Regions from separate parts of the Rossellomorea sp. GAMAL-10_SWC genome, predicted to be linked through region 2. Evidence: riboswitches for the same ligand, from Rfam matches in the RefSeq annotation. Region 2 holds a riboswitch; each other region holds the start of a gene.
The links. Region 2 has a riboswitch for cobalamin ahead of V5E38_RS08565 ((2Fe-2S) ferredoxin domain-containing protein). Riboswitches for the same ligand answer to the same signal wherever they lie in the genome.
Positions count from the first base shown of each region.

Region 1 (5,066 bases), 500 kb from region 2:
AGAGTACTTTTTTGCTATAAAATTCATTAGCTTAAAAAGTTATCGGATATTGTACATAGTGTCTAAATTTGATGCCTCCTTAAAAATATTAATTTAATCTTAGCTTACTTTTAGTATGATTTCAATGCTTTCTTTTTATTCATTCCAAATTAATGCCAATTCCTTACTCAATTTCTTTCTTAATTGGCGACTTTCTAATCGTTTAAATGCTAATTGCTGTAATTTAATTTCTTCCTCAGTTTCTGGAATAACCTCTACTACTTTATGTGGTTTTCCATCTTTTAGTGCAACAAATGTTACAAAACATGTTGCAGCAACTCTTTTTTCACCTGAAAGTAGGTCTTCGGCAGTAGCTCGAACAAATACTTCCATTGAGCTTGAGCCCGTTAAGATCACGAACGATTCATAATAAATGCAGTCACTTTCACGAACTGGACATAAAAATTCTACTGAATCCATCGATGCGGTTACACATTCCATTCTTGAATGCTTTGTAGCTGAAATGGAGGCAATTAAGTCCATAGCGGCAAGCATTTTTCCTCCGAATAATGTACCATGGTTATTTAAATCAGTTGGAAATATTCTACTACTATCAAATACTCTGGATTCTTTTACATATCTACCACTCATCGATTTCACCCTATCATTAAATAATTGAATAATATTTTTCTCGAACTTTTTTCGCAGATTTTACCATATTTGTTAAGGCATCTATTACCTCAGTTTCATTGCGCGTCTTTAAACCACAGTCTGGATTAACCCAAAATCTATTTGCATCACACACTTTTAAAGAACTAATAATATTTTCTTCTATTTCCTCAACCGATGGTACCCTCGGACTATGAATATCATACACGCCTAAACCAATTCCAAATGGATAAGGGGACTCAGCTAAATAAGTAGAAAATTCTTGATGACTTCTTGCATGTTCAATTGAAATAACATCTGCATCTAAATCAATAATTGTGTCCATAATATCGCTAAAATTGCTATAACACATATGAGTATGTATTTGTGTTTCATTTCGGACGCTTGAAGTAGCTAAACGAAATGCTCTCGTTACCCAATGTAAATATTGACCCCAATCTTTTTGCTTCAATGGTAAACCTTCTCGAATTGCAGGTTCATCAACTTGAATAATTGAAATGCCAGCCGTTTCAAGTGCTTTTACTTCTTTACGTAAAGCTAGTGCAATTTCATTTGCTATTTCTTCTCTTGTACGATCCTCACGAACAAACGACCAATTTAATATTGTAACTGGACCTGTTAACATTCCTTTGACTGATTTAGCTGTTAAGCTTTGTGCATACTCAGTTTCATTTACAGTAATTGGCTTTGTAAATTCAACTTTACTAAAAATAATTGGCGGTTTAACACAGCGTGATCCATAAGATTGAACCCATGCTTTTTTCGTAAATGCAAATCCCTCTAGTTTCTCACCAAAATATTCAACCATATCCGTACGTTCATACTCACCATGTACTAATACATCCATATCAATATTTTCTTGAATCTCAATCCACTCTTTAATTTTCAATTTAATTTGATTCATATATTCTGAATCATCAATTGTTCCTTTGCGCCATTGCTGTCTTATTTGTTTAATTTCCTTCGTTTGAGGGAAACTTCCAATTGTAGTCGTTGGTAAAATCGGTAAATTCATTACTTTATTTTGTAATGGATATCTTAAATGGAATGGTACTGGTCTTCTAAAATCTTCTTCATTAATGGATTCCAGTTCATTACTAGTTGAATGATTTTTTTTGCTAAGCTGTTTTAAATTTACTAAACAATTACTTGCATATTTAACTTCATTTTCAAACATGCTCGCTTTGTTTATAAATAAACTTTTTAGTATCACTAACTCTTCTAATTTTTCATCAGCAAACGATAATGCCTCGAACAATGTTTCATTTAATAATTTCTCTTCAACTTTTGTAACTGGTACATGAAGCAAACTACAAGACGGTTGAATCCACCAATCTTTTGGACTTATTTCTTTTTTAAGAGAATTTAAAAAATCAATGGAATCATTTAAATCATTTCTCCAAATATTACGCCCATTAAGTATTCCTACGCCTAATACCTTGTCATTTGGAAATCCGTACTTCAGGATCGACTCTAAATTTCCATCTTTACCGTGAACAAAATCAAGACCAATACCTGATACTGGGAATGAAATTAGTTCTTTATATTGTTCAACTGCTTCAAAGAAAGTTTGAAGCATAATTGATAATGTAGGTACAGCTTTTGCGATTTGATCATAAACTTCTTTCATAAAACGAATATCTTCGCTTGACTCTTCTAACACAAAACATGGTTCATCAATTTGTACCCACTCAACACCTTCATTCTCTAGCTCTTTAAGCATTTGTATATAGAGGTTTACTAGTTTATTAATTATGTTTCGTTTTTCTTCTTCCTGGTAACCTTTTGCTAACTGTACAAATGAATAGATTCCTAGAATGACAGGTTTCGTTTTTATACCAAGCTCAATTAGAGCCTCTTTGTATGCTTCTAATGGCTTATTGAATAGCAATTTAGATTGCTTCTCTTTTTGATATTCAGGAACGATATAGTGATAGTTTGTATTAAACCATTTCGTCATTTCACAAGCTACAATGTTTTTACTACCCCTTGCTAATGCAAAATACGTATCTAGACTTGGTCTTTCATTTATTTCACCAAATCGACCAGGAATCCAACCAAACATAGTAGCAAAATCTAACACATGATCATAAAACGTAAAATCATTTACAGGGACTAGTTCCACACCTAAATCGTACTGTTTTTTTATTGAGCTTAATCTTAGTGATTTCATTTCCTTCTCAAATTCTTCTTGATTAATTTTCTTTTGCCAAAAGCTTTCTAACGTTTTTTTCCATTCACGATTTTCACCAATTCTCGGATATCCTAGATTACTTATTTGTACCATCTTTTCCCTCTCCTTTTAACTAAAATAAAAAAGCATTTTTATCTCATAAGAGACAAAAATGCCTTTAAGTTGGAAAACATAAATAATTAGAATACGTTAACTTAAGCTTTCTTTCCATAAGGCACCTCCCTATCTCTCGTAGGTCAAACAGCGTCGTTAGAATAGGCAGGTCTCCTGACTTAAGAATCTTTGTAAATAAAAGCCTTCCCTATTTTAATAAGTGGCATCTTCTTATTTACTCCTCTATTACAGTGGCGGGACCGTGTTGGAATTAAACCAAACTTCCCTTTTAAGTAAATGATTTCAAACTTTGAACTTCATTTACACCTATTCCCTACTATTTAGTTTTCATCATTTTGTCATAAAATGCAAAAATAGTCAAAATATTTTTTTATTTTTCGTTCTATTTTAAAAAAATTTTTATTTTGGATTAAATAAATGCTGTTGATTTAGTAATTCAAGTAATTAAAATATGCGTTCGTATACTAATCTCATCCAGTTTAATTACTGTTTGATCTAATCATACGAACGCATTGATTGTTTATAAAATTTATTTTTTTATTGAATAGCTATGTTCAAAGAAACATCTTACCATCAAACTAAGTAATGTATTAATTAGCTATTTCTTCATCTGATTGAGCATCTAATGGTACACGTTTTCCGATACCAAAAGCATAGAAACAAATGACAAGGATTGCCAAGAAAATAATCCCTACAATAAGTGAGATGCGTGTGTCATCATTAAACCACATACCGATCAATACCATAACTAAATAGGCTAATGTTAAGTAGTTAGTAAATGGTGCAAAAGGCATTTTAAAAGGATGATTTTTAATTTCATCTCCTTTTACTTTTCTGAAACGAATATGACTAATTAAGATGACAAACCACGGGATCATCCCAGGAAGTACACTTGCACTGTATACATACACGAATAAGTTTTTTGGTGCAATAAAATTTAAAATAACGCCAATTACTAAACCAATTAGTACACCGAACGTACCAAATAAAGGCACTCCGTTATTTGAGACTTTTGTAAAATATTTTGGTGCTTGTCCATTTATACCTAATGTATAAAGCATGCGACCTGCACTATAAATACCACTGTTACAACCAGACAATGCAGCAGTGATTACGACAAAGTTAATAATTCCAGCTGCAGCTGTAATACCAAATTTTGCGAAAGTTACAACAAACGGGCTACCAATCGAATTTAGTTGATCCCAAGGGAAAACTGTTACAATTACAAAAATAGCACCAATATAGAAAATTAAAATACGCCAAATAAGACTTTGAATCGCATCTTTTAATGTTTTTTTCGGATTTTCTGCTTCTCCAGCTGTAATACCAATCAATTCAACGCCTTGATAAGCTCCAACAACTAGTGAAAGTGCAAAGAAGAAACCTGACCAACCACCTGTAAAGAATCCGCCATTTTTCCAAAGGTTAGATAGTCCAATCGCATTTCCACCGTTTCCAAGACCGAAGAAAATAAGACCAAACCCTGCAACAATCATTAATAAAATCGTAACGACTTTAATCATTGCAAACCAAAATTCAAATTCACCAAATGATTTAACGGAAATTAAATTTGCTGCACCAAGAATCACAATTGCAATAATTCCTGGTATCCAAGCAGGTAGGTCTGGAAACCAGTATTTCATATATGCCCCAACTGCAATAATTTCTGACATTCCAACAATAACCCACTGGAACCAATTACTCCAAGCAGTCATATACCCTGCTAAAGGGTGTATATATTTATGGCCAAATGTCGCAAATGAACCTGTACTTGGCTCTAGGTATAGCATTTCCCCCATTGCACGCATAATGAAGAAGATAAAAATCCCCGAAATTGCATAAGCAAGCATTACTGAAGGGCCCGTCCAATGAATTGTACTCGTTGAACCCATAAATAAACCTACACCGATTGTTCCGCCCAAAGCAATCATCTGAATATGGCGCGCTTTCAATCCTTTTTTCAATTCCTTTTGTACCATTCTATTTCCTCCCCTTTCTGATGAAACAAGTGTCACTTTTTGAATCAAACTTAAAAACTTCTCCCCTAAAACCATTACTAACTTACTTTAGAATATTTACAGTTAAAAACCTGCTCTATCTTCCTATAATT
Region 1 covers NZ_CP144911.1:1,249,291-1,254,356, reverse strand. The annotation lists gene V5E38_RS05990 (acyl-CoA thioesterase) at 136-630, opposite strand; gene metE (5-methyltetrahydropteroyltriglutamate--homocysteine S-methyltransferase) at 647-2,935, opposite strand; cobalamin riboswitch at 3,083-3,281, opposite strand; gene V5E38_RS05980 (amino acid permease) at 3,547-4,935, opposite strand; gene brnQ (branched-chain amino acid transport system II carrier protein) at 5,065-5,066, opposite strand, start outside.
Region 1: linked by a shared signal. The riboswitch ahead of metE (5-methyltetrahydropteroyltriglutamate--homocysteine S-methyltransferase) and the one ahead of V5E38_RS08565 ((2Fe-2S) ferredoxin domain-containing protein) in region 2 are both predicted to bind cobalamin.

Region 2 (5,066 bases):
CGGAATCAAGACAACATGGTCGGCCCCTTTCTCCACACATAGATCGATGCCTTGATTCACTGTTGGTTGTTCAAATTCTAAAAAACACGTCTCGACCAGGAAAGAATCTTCCCAAGTCTTTCTCATCTCACGGATGAACTCTCGAACCTGCTGATTTCCTTCTTGATCTCTACTTCCATGCCCCACAAATAAAATTGCTCTCAAAATATTTCCTCCCCTTTGTTTGTAAATGCCTTACCTGCCAATTATCGCTAGACTTCTCTCCTTTATTCCCCGCAAACAGCTGCTTCGATTTTAAGATTTGGTGTGATATCCTGGTACACAAAACCTTGAACTTCTTTGACCCGTTTAAAAAATTTATAGAAACGTTCATTTGGATACGCCTTTTGTTGGTACTCTTGAACAATTCCCTCTATGACCCCGACAATTTTGTCCGGTGCGATTCCTTCAGCTACGATTTGGCCATTATGAGCGGTTCTTCCAGCTGTCTTGGCTCCTAAAAATAAATCAAACGCTCCCTTACGATAGACAATGCCAATATCTTCTTTTACGGCTCCATAACAAGCCATGCCGCAGCCATTCACACCAAGTTTCAATTCTTTTGGGAGTTCCATGCCGCCAAGCCTTTCTTGTAGCTCATCGGCATAAGGGATGGAATCCTTCTTTTCTCCGTCACAAAAATCACAGGCTTTTACGGTTAATACGTCGCCAACAGGAGCAATCAAAAAGTTGGCTCTCGTTAGTTTTTCAATAATCTCATCAGGCTTAGAGGTTAAAATTTGCAGCTTCATAAAATGGTCTTGTGTGTATTCCATGACTCCTTCTTTTCCGACAATTTCGGAAAGAATGACCATCTGATGCGCGGTAAATTTTTTATTGGCGACACCAGGGCTGACCGCTACCTCAAAAATAGATTGAAAGTCTTGCTTCACAATTAAACCTTGGGTTTGTCCATAGGTCTCACCAAGGATCATTTGCAAGGCTTCCTCAGCCAACTCTCTTGGCGACTCTTTCACAGAGGTTGGGGTGACTAGTTTCTTGTTTACTGGCATTACATCTTCCATTTGCTCCAATGCCCATGGTTCAGCTTCCTTTTGCAGACGCTGATGCGGTTTCAAAGGTTGAATTGCCTGATTTAATGTATACTTCCGCTGATAACCACGCGGAGTAATCATCAATTCATCGTAGAAAAATGTTGAAGAGTTGCCTATTAAAACGGTAGTTAACATGCCAATTTCATGTTCTAACATTTCTTGTAAATTTGTTAAGACGATCTTTTGACTATCACGGTAGGCACTCTTTACCAATCCTACAGGGGTGTCTGGCGAGCGGTATTTTAATAGAATTTTTTGTGCTTCCATGATCTGACGTGTTCTTCTCCCGCTTTTTGGATTGTATAGGGCAATCACAAAATCAGCTTGAGCGGCCGCTTCGATTCGTTTCTCGATCAAGCTCCACGGTGTTAAATGGTCACTTAAGCTAATCGTACAGGCATCATGCATGACCGGCGCGCCTAATAAAGCAGCACAGGAGTTGATGGCAGAAATGCCAGGGACCACCTCCACTTTTACCCCTGATTCTTTTTTCCAACCTTTTTCAACTAGCACTTCGTAAACAAGTCCTGCCATTCCATAAACACCAGCATCACCGCTCGAAATGACAGCTACCGTGTAACCGAGCTCAGCTTGTTTCACAGCCTCCTGGGCACGGCTCACTTCTTCTGTCATTCCTGTGCTGATGATTTGCTTTCCGGCTATTAATCCCTTGATTAAATCAACGTAGGTTTTGTAGCCGATAATGATATCACTTTCTTGGATGGCTTCCTTTGCCCGTCCGGTAATATGTTTTTCATCACCAGGGCCAAAACCAATAACCAATAATTTACCTTTCACACTATTACGCCACCTTCCACAATTTCAAACTAGAATCCAGCTACTATCCGCTGTTAAATCTTTTCTTTAACCGCTTTTTGTATTCCTTCGATACATTCCGACCCTTCTGGATGTATGAATCCAGCTTCGGAATATTGATAGATCGAATGCTCCTGAAGGCAATGGCCTTCAGCCAGATGACGCTTTACAATCGTAGTTCCCACTTCTGGGGTTACGTTTTTATACCAAGTCCCTGAAGGATAGACGATGGCAACAGGTGCATCCTTACATCTTCCATTGCATCTCGTTCTTGTAGTATGTATGATTGAATCTAAGCTTAAATTGGTGATTTCATTCCGTATTGCTTGTGTCGCTTCCTCCCCACCCTTTCTCATACAGCTGCTGCCGTTACAAATGAGGACATGGTGTTTCGTCCCTTGTAAATTCCAAGTAGTCATGTAACATACTCCCTTTCGTTTTTTCATAAAAAAAGCACCCCTATGGACATAGGGGTGCAGAATAAATACACACAAAAAAATAGCGATGTAAGTTCAGCACTTCTACCTATGTTCCCGTAGGTTGATTGAAGCTATTAGGTAAAGGCAGGTCTCCTGACTTAGGTTCATCATTCTATTGCGTCTTCCCAAATTCCTTCAGTGACATCTGCAATGAACTCCCCATACAGTGGCGGGTACCGTGACGGATTTAAACCGTACTTCCCTATTAAGCACTATTTTCATAGTGCACCAATCCTAATCTATTCAATTTTTAAAAAGACTTGTTTCTTGTAGAGGCATACTATAGGCATAAAAAAATGATTTAGAATCATTAAAACGAAAAAATCCGTTCAACATAAGTTGAACGGATAAAACGCCAGCACAAAGAAAGTTAATAAATAATCCTTTTTGTCCAAACGTTTCATCTTCTCAACCCCCGAAGAAATCGAAACTTTAAAAGCTAAGACAGGTCTCCTGACTTGTGTATCTTCCTACTTTAGACCCTTCCCGTAACGTCCATATAAACGTTTCAGTGGTTTGTCTATTTCGTCCACACTTACAGTTGCGGGGACAGTTCTGGTAATGCTCCAGATTCCCTATTAAGCCCTAAGGCATCTTAACGAATTGTTAACAAATTAATATTCAATTTATTAGATATTTATTAGATATTATTATTCTAGTCTATCAGAATTAATATTTCAAGAGGTTATTAAACTACTTTAAGGAAAACGCTATCCTCCAATAACTTCATCTTTTTTAAGTAATTGAATTATTATAGATATAAAAGAAATTAAATATCTTCATTTCTTTTTTTAAAACTTATTGTTATTTAAGGACAAGTAAAAAGAGAACTCTTCGTGGGTTTTCTTGTAAACTTGTCCGTGAAATTGTCCGCACTTTTTTTATTATATTTTCTCGACTACTACTGCCGTTCCATAAGCGACAATTTCACTCATGTTTTGCCCTATTTCACCTGAATCAAAACGCATCATGATAATTGCATTTGCATCCATTTCACTAGCATTTTTAGTCATTCGATCCATTGCTTCTTTTCTCGCATCCTCAAGCATTGCAGTGTATTGTTTGATTTCTCCACCAACAAGACTTTTTAGACCAGCTAAAATATCGCCACCAAGTCCTCTACTACGTACAATAACTCCAAATACAGGACCCTTTACTTCAACTAGTTTATACCCTTCAATGTTTTCAGTTGTAACTACGATCATAATGTTCACCTCAAAATTTTTATTCTTTACACAAAATTATTTTCCAATTTTGTGTATGTATTTCAATGCCATTTTTAAACTTCATTAATTAAAAATGGAAAATTTGAAACGTATATTGTATTAATTCTATGTAATTGGTTTAATCCCTTTTTACAAAAGAGAAATTCATTTTTTCAGAAAATTAATATTCGTTAAAATTTCCGAGACTGATTTTTCTATTTCAATTGATGACTTCTTATTTACATCTATAAATTTAGTGCTAAACTTTAATCATTCTCATTTTACCATCTACTCACTTTTCGAGAGCACAATTTTATTTTATCATAATATTATCTGCATTTAATTACCAACAAAATATAAATTGGACTATAATAATGTTATATGATTATTATTATTTAAAGGTAGTTAAGGAGAATTTATGCTTAGAATTTTCATCATTATCGGGGGGTTACTATTATTATTATTTATTCTTTATGGACCAATCCCGAGTTTACTAACACGTTTATTTAAATTCTTTTCAATCCATCAAGTTTATTCTAAAAGTCAAAAACGAATTGCTTTAACTTTTGATGATGGTCCACATCCAGTTTATACGAATTTACTTTTAGATTTACTCCAAAGTCATTCGATTAAAGCAACTTTTTTTGTATTAGGTTCAGCGGCAGAAAAGTATCCTACGATCATTAAAAGAATACATGAAGATGGTCACTTAATCGGAATACACAATTATAAACATAAATGTAATTGGTTTCTCAGTCCAAAACAATTAAAAAATCAAATAAAAAAGACTGCAAGTATTATTAAGAAAATAACGAACGATAACCCACTTTATTATCGACCACCTTGGGGGTTAGCTTCACTTCCACTTCTATTTCAGAAAAAGCTTAAAATTATTTTATGGTCTGTAATGGCAAATGATTGGAGTAGTAAAAAAGGAAGTGAAGGCATTTATAGTCTTTTGTTAAATCAAACGAAACCAGGAGCAATTATTTTATTACATGATAATGGAGATACATTTGGTGCAGACGAGGATGCTCCTATTCATACAATAAAAGCGTTAGAGAGATTTATTGAACATTGTTTACAAAACCAATATCAGTTTGTTAGGATTGATCATTAGCTTATTAAAACTAAACACCACAAGGAAACTCTTTACCTTGTGGTGTTTTTACGTATTCATAAAGTTATTAGTCATAACACTCTTAAGAAATGGAACTAAAAATATCATTGACAATTAATTGTGAACTAAATCCTTTATTTAATGCGGTTAAAGATGATTTCATTTGTTCTAAATGATTTGATTTGAAAAGAATTCGATTAATATAAAAAGTTAATTCATTTAACGACTTTACTGTTACTGAAGCACCAGCATTTTCAAATATTCTGGAATTCTCTTTTTCTTGTCCTGGTGTTGGTTTATATAGGATTGTCGGTAAATTACATGCAATACATTCTGATAATGTAATACCACC
Region 2 covers NZ_CP144911.1:1,753,351-1,758,416, reverse strand. The annotation lists gene V5E38_RS08575 (sirohydrochlorin chelatase) at 1-204, opposite strand, end outside; gene cobJ (precorrin-3B C(17)-methyltransferase) at 267-1,892, opposite strand; gene V5E38_RS08565 ((2Fe-2S) ferredoxin domain-containing protein) at 1,946-2,329, opposite strand; cobalamin riboswitch at 2,456-2,637, opposite strand; cobalamin riboswitch at 2,816-3,002, opposite strand; gene V5E38_RS08560 (YbjQ family protein) at 3,274-3,594, opposite strand; gene V5E38_RS08555 (polysaccharide deacetylase family protein) at 4,013-4,714, shown strand; gene V5E38_RS08550 (MGDG synthase family glycosyltransferase) at 4,797-5,066, opposite strand, start outside.

Region 3 (5,066 bases), 680 kb from region 2:
TTGACGCTCACCACCACTAATTTCATTTATGAGGCTTTTTTCCATCTTCTTAGTACCAGTCATCATCATTGCGTTATTGACTGCAGTTTCATCGATTGTGGACCAGCTAGGAAAAAAGGAAGACGAATGAGCAAGACGTCCAAGTTTAACTGTTTCTTTTACCTCATAAGAATATGTATAGGAATTTTGTTGTGATAAAACAGCAATTTTTTTTGCTATTTGTTTATTAGACATACTAGATACAAATTCTCCATCTAACATGACATTTCCTTTAGACGGTTTAAAAAGTCCACTAAGAATATTTAAAAACGTTGACTTTCCACTCCCATTTGGACCAATAATTCCTAGCCATTCTCCTTGATTAATAGAATAAGACAGTTCATCCAAATCAGTATGAATTCCATCATATGAATATGAGATATCTTGACATTTAATCATACTTTTCCCCTATTTCTTTTCAAAGATAGTAATATTAATGCAAATATTGGAGCACCAATTAATGAAGTAATTACCCCGATTGGTAACTCTCTTGGGGCTAATACAACTCTTGATAATATGTCCGACCCGATTAAAAATATTGCGCCATTGATCATTGATAATGGAAGTAATTTTTTATGTAATGGCCCTACCAAAGTTCTAGTAAAATGCGGAACAACTAATCCTACAAATCCAATTGTTCCAGAAACAGCTACTGCTGCACCAGACAAAATACTACCAGTTAACAAAATTAAATAAGTGGATTTTTTTACATCAATTCCAATATGTTTTGCATTTGTGCTACCAAATGTCATCGCATCTAGCTGCCTATTTTGACTAAATAAAATTAAGAAAGAAATGATTAAAAACGGTAATAAACTAAGAGAGTACTGAATGCCCCTCCCACCGATATTACCCATTAACCAGCCAATTACTGTACGTAATTCATTATTTGAAAAAGTTATAAATAATGATAATAATGCAGAACAAAACGAACTTATTATAATGCCACCTAGTATGATTGTCTCTACATTAAGAGATGGATCTAGTTTTCGAACAAATAGTAATAATAAGATGAGTGTTCCAAATCCAAATAATATACTAACAACTGGCAAAGTAAAATAAGTTACAAAAGGTAAGCTTATTTGAAAAAATAAAACAACCACTGCTCCTACAGAGGCACCTGAAGAGACACCTAATGTAAAAGGATCAGCTAATGGATTTTTAAGTATTCCTTGAAATGCAACACCTGCCAACGAAAGGCTAGCACCGACTAATCCAGCTAACATTACCCTTGGCACTCGTATATTCATGACAATTGTTTGAATATCAGCTGGAACATAATCAGTTTTAAATAGAGCATCTGAAAAGCTAGAAATAATAGAAGAAAAGGGAATCGATGTAGACCCAATCGAAACCCCTAAAATAAATAAAAAAATTAATAAGATAAATGGAATTAAAAAGATTAAATATGTATTATTTATAAAGCTCTGGGTAAACCGCCTTTGCAATTGCTTCGACTCCCTCTGCAAGTCTTGGACCAGGTCTAGATGTTGTATCTGAATTAACATCATATACACGGTGATTTTTAATTGCGTTTACTGTTTGCCAGTTTTTCCTAGCCATTACAGTTTTTTCTAAATTTGGAACATAATATCCATAAGTAGTTAAAATCACATCAGGATTCGCTTTAATAGCTGATTCCTCACTATACTTAACCCAACCTTTTTCACTTTCAGCTACGTTTTTAGCATGAACAATCGAAAGCATTTCATCTAAGAACGTACCTTTACCTGCTGTATATATTTCAGGTGGTCCTGATATTTCAAGCCAAACCTTTGGATTTGTATTTGCTTTAGCTGTTTTTTTGCTAATTTCATCTAATTTTGTTTTCATACCAGTTACTACTTTTTTCGATTGCTCAGTTTTTCCCGTTATTTCTCCAACTTGTTGAATTGTATCATACACGTCATTAATAGTTGCAGCATTTTTTACAACAAAAACATTAATCCCCGCTTGTTTGATCTGTTCTAAACCGTCAGCAGAAATTCCTAAACTTGATTCATGCGCTAAAACTAAATCAGGTTTTAATGAAATAATTTTTTCAACATTATAAGTCATATCGGCATTATTTCCGCCAACTTTATCAATTGATTTTACTTCTTTTGGATAATTGTCAAAATCTGTTACCCCTACTACATCCTTGCCATCACCAATAGAAAACAAGATTTCAGTATTACTTGGAATAAGTGATACGATTCTTTTAGGTGCCTCTTTAAAGCTAACTTCTTTGTTCGTTGCATCTTTTACAGTCATTGGAAAAGTTGCTTGTTCACTCTTACTTACATTCGATTTTTTTTGTGTGGTATCATTATTACAACCAAATAATCCTAAACACAATAACATAATGATAAAACTTGATAAAAACTTCTTCATTTAAATCCTCCTATTATTTTGGAAAGCATAAAAAAACCCATTCATTTTGAATGGGGCTGAAACAACATATAAATACAAGAATTCTTGCAACTGCTGCTTCAAATTCTTACTCCCCGAAGAATTGAACAAGGATGAATTTAGCAGGTCTACTGACTTTGTTTCAACCTACTCCGACCTTCCCATTCTTAAAGAACAGTGGCTATTCGTTTCGTTCACATTACAGTTGCGGGGACAGTTCTGGATTATACCAGATTCCCTTTTAAGCAATACTTGCACTAAACTCATCAATATTTCATTAATTCAATCGTAAGATAAATTTGGTAAGAATTCAATTATTTTCTTTATATGTTTATTATTTTACTAATTTTTTTTGTTTTTTGTTTGTTTTGCAGTGATATCGTCTCTAAACTTAAAGGTAATATGTTTTATATGAAACAAGATTACTCTACATCTTTTTCGTTCATTCGTAAATTATGCGGTATTTTAACTTTAAATGTCGTTCCCTGTCCTTCTTCACTATAGACCTGAATCGATCCACCATGTGCTGTTACAATATTTTTAACGATTGATAAACCTAAACCCGTGCCACTTCTACCTCTTGTACGAGCTTTATCCGCTTTATAAAAACGTTCAAATACAAATGGTAAATCTTCTTTTGAAATCCCTGCACCTGAATCAATAAAATTAAATGTAGTTGATCTTTCATTTTGATTTACTGAAACAATAATTCTTCCATTTTCATTTGTATGTCTTATTGCATTATCAATTAAATTTGTAAAAACCTGTTCCATCCGATCCTCATCTATGTAGATATTTAAATGCGGAATGTTGTCGATTTCTCCAAATAACTTAATATTTTTTTCCTTTGCTAAACCTTTAAACTTGCGTAAAATCCGATCAACAAATTGTACTAGAGGAACGAAGTCTCTATTTAATTCAGTAAATCCGTTCTCCATTCTTGCTAAATCTAACAAATCATTTACTAATCGACCCATTCTAAGTGACTCATCATAAATGATTTGTGACAATTCTTGCATCTCTTCCTTGGATTCTGCTACACCATCAACAATCGCTTCGCTATAACCTTGTAATAAGGAAATAGGCGTTCGTAGTTCATGAGAAACATGCGCTATAAAATCTTTTCTCATCTTTTCTAACCGTCTTTGTTCTGTAACATCACGAATCACCGCTACAACGCCTCTTATATTTGTTTGATTATAAAGAGGCGACATTAAAACTTGCCAATTGCCTTGATCGAAATTTAATTCTATAAATTGCTTTTTCTCACTTTCGACGACTAATACAAATAAATCTAATAGTTCCTTCGTTAAAACAAGTGAAGAAGGTTCTTCAAATTGATCATCATTAAGCATTTTCAAAAAGCGTTCAGCTGGTGGATTCGATGTCACGATTTGACCTTCTTTATCAATCGAAATTACACCATCTACCATACTTGTAATAATATTAGAAACCTTCTCCTTCTCTTGTTTTAATGCATTCATATTAAAATTTAATTGTTTACTCATCTTGTTAAATGAATACGCAAGTTCTCCAATTTCATCACTTGAATGGATTGGTACTTTCACATTAAAATTCCCTGAAGTCATACTACTTACAACTTCTTTCATCTTTCTAAGAGGAGCTGTAATTTTAGAAGAAAGAAAGAATGAGAAAAATGTTGTTAACACGATCCCAATCGATGCCGCGAGCAAGACAAAATTAGTCGTTTGGTGAATCATCACTTTTACAGGTTGTAATGTTTGGTATATAAATACAGCTCCATTTTTTGAGTTTGTATGTAATGGAACACCTACTACTAATTTTTCTCTCTCACTATTTTCACCATAAACAAGTCTTTTACTGACCTCTTTATGATCAGTTAACGTTTTATTTAAGATTTCATCATTTTTAATTTCTTTAAATGGTAGCTCCTGTATTCCATATGTATTATTTGAATACCATGGCTCTTGACCGTCAATAGAAATGATTACTCTTGAATATCTACTAACAATATTATTTGATAAATACTCAATATCGGAGAGTGGTTGACCATTTTCTATTAATTGTGCAATTTTTGTGGCATCATCCTTCATATTTTGTACTTGAAGGTCAATATAAAATTTTTCAAAAAATCCTATTAAGACAAAGGTCAAGAATGATAATACAAGAGAGACTAGTAAGATAATTGTCAGCCAAAGCTTTCCAACTAAACTTCTTACGATCATTACTCCTGACCTACTTCAAATTTATAACCGACACCCCAAACAGTGACGATCATTTTCGCAGCATCCTCAGAGCTTTTACTCAGTTTTTCTCGCAGACGTTTTACATGTGTGTCTACTGTACGTAAATCTCCGAAAAAATCATATTGCCAAACTGATTTTAATAATGTTTCACGATCAAATACTTTGTCAGGTGCCTTAGCTAAAAACAACAGTAGTTCGTATTCTTTTGGCGTTAAACTGATCTCTTCCCCTTCAACAATTACTTTATGCGCGTCATTATCAATCGTTAGATGCGGAAACACTACGATATCCTTCGCTGAAGAATTGTCGGAAGTAAATACTGGTACAGGGGAAGAACGTCTTAATAGAGCTTTAACTCGAAGAACGACTTCACGCGGACTAAATGGTTTAACGATATAATCATCTGTC
Region 3 covers NZ_CP144911.1:2,428,684-2,433,749, forward strand. The annotation lists gene V5E38_RS11945 (ABC transporter ATP-binding protein) at 1-438, opposite strand, end outside; gene V5E38_RS11950 (FecCD family ABC transporter permease) at 435-1,487, opposite strand; gene V5E38_RS11955 (ABC transporter substrate-binding protein) at 1,453-2,412, opposite strand; cobalamin riboswitch at 2,535-2,707, opposite strand; gene V5E38_RS11960 (ATP-binding protein) at 2,853-4,637, opposite strand; gene V5E38_RS11965 (response regulator transcription factor) at 4,637-5,066, opposite strand, start outside.
Region 3: linked by a shared signal. The riboswitch ahead of V5E38_RS11955 (ABC transporter substrate-binding protein) and the one ahead of V5E38_RS08565 ((2Fe-2S) ferredoxin domain-containing protein) in region 2 are both predicted to bind cobalamin.